DNA from 2 places in the Caldicellulosiruptor sp. F32 genome. Region 1 is predicted to be linked to the other one. Evidence: riboswitches for the same ligand, from Rfam matches in the RefSeq annotation. Region 1 holds a riboswitch; the other holds the start of a gene.
What was found. A riboswitch is a leader RNA that binds a small molecule or an ion and turns the genes downstream of it on or off. The one in region 1 is predicted to bind fluoride.
Positions count from the first base shown of each region.

Region 1 (2,410 bases):
TAATTTTATAAAGTTAACTTTTCATTTTACAACTCTTTTTAGCACATTTTGGCTATACCCCATTTTACCTCATTACAGCGTCATCGCAAAGTATTTGCCTGCCTGACAATGAACCTACTGCGCACCTGCCACAAACTCAACAGCCATGTGCCATGCCCTGATTTCATCAGGTGTGTAGTTGATGTGAATGTTCCGATAGTCATTTTTTTCTTTTATCTTTTCAAGATGATGCAAGATTTTGTCTATCTTAGCCCCCATAACTAACCAAAGTTCCTTTTGAACAGATATAGAAGTTGTCTTCTCCAAAACTTGATTTAAGTGCCTTTGACATATAAAGCCTCTTTCAGCAAATGCAGACTTAAATTGAGACTGGGTAGCAAAAAAGGAAGAAAACGCTCTTGTGTAGGTATCTTCAAAGCCATTTTCCTTTTCACAAAAGACACACATATTTTGTTCTTTAGCTTTCTTTTTTCGAGGCAATATCTCAATATGGTGGTTGTTTTTAAAATTACTTAGCAAGTCTGAATATATAATGGCATGGGCAAGCACATCACCTAACGACTCTAACTTTCTTGCATGCGCCGGACATATTCCTCCTTTTCTGATTTTGTCACGCAGACTATAATCATTTACAGATTCGTACAGAAAATCGTCAAAGAATTTGTTCATTGCCTTGTTTTTTAAATAGCAAATTATACACTTATCTTCTCTGAAGTTTTCTATCATTTCAAAATACACAATATCCAAGGTCCATCCCCCCAAAGCCTACAAAAAGGCTTAAAACTCTTTAAGAAAGCAAAAAACTCCTGCCCGCATCTTATACGGACAGGAGTTATCAGCCACAAGGTATTTGAACTTCTTGTGGCAATTTAAGGCGAACTCCATCGCCTCTATATTCACTTTTTCTTTCAATCTTTATTATATGAAGTTTTGAAATTTTAGTCAATAATTAGCTTTTTACTCTTCTGGCACAACTGATGGGTCAATCAGGCTCCAGAACGCAAACTTTGGTTGATAATCTTTGTCAAATAAAAGTGGATAGTCGCCTTTTAGCCATGAGTAATCATCTTTTAACCCCCAGAAGGTAACACTTGTAACTACATTTTTGTACTTCTTTAAAACATCAAAAATTGCTTTTAATTTTTTGGCCTGTTCAATTAGAAGGTAACGGGTATACGCATCATCACCCTCTATCATATTCTTTGCAATACTTATATCAATCTCTGTAAAATGTATCTCAAGCCTTGGAATCTTGCTAAAAAGCTTTATGGTCTCCTCGATTTCACTTACATCTGGCCAGTCAAGTGAAATATGGCACTGAAGCCCTACCCCATGAATTGGCACACCTTTTGCTTTTAGATTTTTAATTAGTTTGTATATAAACTCTCTTTTATATGGATCTTCAGTGCTGTAGTCATTGTAAAAAAGTTTTGCATTTGGGTCTGCTTCATGTGCCCAGATAAATGCCTTTTCAATGTACTCTGGCCCTAAGATATTGTACCAGTCGCTTCTTCTATATCCATCTGGCTGGTTCTCATCAATTGCTTCATTTAGAACATCCCATGCATACACCTTTCCTTTATACCTTCCAACAACTGTCTGGATATGCTTTTTTAACCTGTCTAAAAGTATCTTTTTGTCTTTTTCACTATTTGTCAGCTTTTCACCTGTTTCAGGATTTGTAAAAAACCAGCTTGGAGTTTGCTGATGCCAAACAAGAGTGTGCCCCCGTAATGAGATATTATTCTTCTTGCAAAAATCTATATATTCATCTGCAATGCTGAAATTAAAACCACTTTCATAAGGTTGAAGGCTTTCTGGTTTCATCTCGTTTTCTGGTGTTATACTGTTAAAATGTCTTTTTATCACTTCTACATCAACTGGATTTGTCAAAGCCCTATACGGCACAGCAACTCCAATCTTGAAATAGTTTTTGTATTTTTCACAAAGTGAGGGTAGATTATAATCTGGTATAGGCTGCCCCCAATTTTCATCAGTGATGGAATAAAGGTCTATATAATAAGGTATCGCAACTGCTGGCTTTACAAAAAAGTTAACATCTTTCGCAGAAAACTTGGTATCAAGGTCAAGAGTTGCAAATAGCTCTGTCCACTTTTTAGGTGTGACGTTCTGTTTTGTCAAAACAATCTCTTTTGTCGACTTTCCATCGTTTATTTTTATCCCTGCTAAGAAACTAACAGGTTCTGAACTGTCTTGGTAGACAAGCACTGAAAAATCATATGTTCTACCTTTCTGGAGCAAGCCCCTTATTGGAAAGAGAATCTTTCCATTCTTGCTCTTTTGAGATGGCTGAACCTTTAGGCTGTAAGTGCTGCTGTAAGCTTTGTCTTTTGTGAGTGCTATCTTGCAGTTTTTATCTTCGGGCAAAAAGCCGCCAGTATTTTTGTTC
Region 1 covers NZ_APGP01000007.1:18,508-20,917, forward strand. Annotated here, with positions in the region: gene H964_RS00505 (DUF6062 family protein) at 115-738, opposite strand; fluoride riboswitch at 820-898, opposite strand; gene H964_RS00510 (endo-1,4-beta-xylanase) at 958-2,410, opposite strand, start outside.

Region 2 (2,410 bases), on a different contig from region 1:
AGTAAACAACTCGGATTAGGATAATCATTTTCATACTGCCCTATAATTATTGTTACTTTACACCTTGTTGGTTTTGTTGTATCTAATAATATTCATTCTTGATTATACCACATTTTCATATTCTTTATATCTACTATCTTAGCAAAAAAAGCTAATTGGCATTCGCCAACCAAATCCCTACACCTGCTGCCATTATGCCAAACACAACAGAGAGGAACACATACAGAAAAGCCTTTTTATGCTTTGATTTTTTTACATACATTGATGCCTCAAGCATAAAGGTAGAGTATGTAGTGAATCCACCCAAAAGACCTGTTGTTAAAAACAGTTTGTATCCTTGTGGTAAATGCTTTGATGATAAAAAACCTATGAAAAAACACCCAACTACGTTTATAAACATGGTTGAAATTGGGTGCTCTCTTTCCATAACTTCTTTGAAAATCTTAGAAATTACATATCTCAAAACTGCACCTACAACCCCGCCAAGTCCAACAATAAAAAGGTTCATACCTCTTGAGCCACCTCTTCTTTTTGCTTTCTTGTTGCAACAAACTCTGCTGCCTCATAACCCAGTAGCGCTGCAAAAAGCCCAAGCAAAATTGAAAGCACAGGATACACAAAAGCCTTTGCCGCCTCACCTTTTGAGATAAGTTTTATTATCTCAATTATAAATGTTGAAAAGGTTGTAAAACTGCTTATAAACCCAGTTGTAATCATGTGACGAACAGCTGGTTTTATTTTTATATGATCAATAGTAATCTGTGCAACAAAGCACAAAATAAAGCTTCCAAGCACATTTATAAAAAGTGTGGCTGTTGGAAAATCAGTTACATAAAGCTGTGAAATTAAGTACCTGCTTATCGCACCAAAAAATGCACCTACTGATATCGCAGCAATGTTTTTCATCTTTTTTGTCTCTCCTTCCTTCTGGGTAAGTTGCTCATAATTAGAAGGACAATTTTGACTATATAAACAAAAAACTCCTACAAATATTACGCCTTTTTACAAAGACGCAATATTTGTAGGAGTCATCAGCCATCATTGGCATTTGTTCGGCGGACTCCATCGCCGTTGCAGTAGTATTATAACATGTGAAATTGAATATGTTCAATAGCATTTTTAAACAAAAATTTTAGCTAAATTCTTAGTTTGAATATTCAATATTATGGGCTATAATAAGAATAAACTGAATTAAAAAGAGGTAATAAATCCAAGATGGAAACATTTTGGTTGTTTTTGATATGTTCTATTCTGTTTGCTCTCAACTTCTTTGTTACAAAAAGGTATGGGCTTAAAAATGTAGAATATGAAATTTATTTTGAAGAAGAAAAAAGTAGTGAAGGGCAAGAAATACATATAGTCGAGAGAATCTACAATGGCAAGATTTTGCCTCTTCCATGGGTAAAGTCTGAGTTTGAAATTTCTTCATCTTTTTTTATGGAAAACTCTAAAAACTATGTTGTCGGAGACAAGCTAAGATATATTTCTATCTTCTTCTTGCTGCCCTATCAGCAGATTGTAAGACGTCATAAGTTTGTCGCAACAAAACGTGGTTTTTATAAGCTTGACAAAATCTATCTTGTAACAGGAGATTTGTTTGGCCTGGCAACTGCTGATAGATGTTACTATGTAAGTGACACTTTGACTGTATACCCTGCATTTTTGGACTTGCAAAAACACCTTTTGCCTCGATCAAGCTTGTCTGGAGAGACAATTACTAAGAGACATTACTATGAAGACATCTTCCACTTTGCCGGAATAAGAGAGTATCAGACCTACGATGCCTTTAACAGAATAAACTGGAACGCAACTGCAAAGTACAATACTTTGATGGTAAATAAATATGAATACACCTCATCGGGTGATGCAATTATTCTTTTAAATGTCCAAAGTTCAGAGTATGAAAGAAAAGAGGTTTTTAATAAAAACATCATTGAATTTGGAATTAAAATTGCAGCAAGCCTGGCTAATGAATGCCTAAAAGCCTCCACACCGGTGGGATTTGCGTGTAACTCACTTGATGAGGAAACAGGCCAGCCTCTTGAAATTCTTCTTCCTTCTCAAGATGCAAACCAGCTTCTAAAGGTGTGTGAGGCTTTGGCACATGTCAAAATTCAAGTAAATCAGTACTTTGAGGTTTTACTGTATGATGTTTTAAGATCATACAACTTCAGAGAGCTTTTTATCATCACATGCTTTGTCAACAAAGAAATGGAGGAATGTATAAGACTTTATTCATCTTTTGGAATAAAATTTACACTTATTATGCTCGAACATGACCCACATGCATTTGATTTAGAATCAGAAAATGTGAGAGTATTTTTGGCAAAAGAGATTGTAAAATAAATACTGAAGTTTGTTTAACCCCCAAATTTTCTTCTATTTCTGGTATGCAATAAAAAGGCTCACT
Region 2 covers NZ_APGP01000110.1:21,862-24,271, forward strand. Annotated here, with positions in the region: gene H964_RS13430 (DUF4258 domain-containing protein) at 1-92, opposite strand, end outside; gene crcB (fluoride efflux transporter CrcB) at 152-508, opposite strand; gene crcB (fluoride efflux transporter CrcB) at 505-906, opposite strand; fluoride riboswitch at 1,016-1,079, opposite strand; gene H964_RS09780 (DUF58 domain-containing protein) at 1,216-2,346, shown strand; gene pulA (type I pullulanase) at 2,380-2,410, opposite strand, start outside.
Region 2: linked by a shared signal. The riboswitch ahead of crcB (fluoride efflux transporter CrcB) and the one ahead of H964_RS00505 (DUF6062 family protein) in region 1 are both predicted to bind fluoride.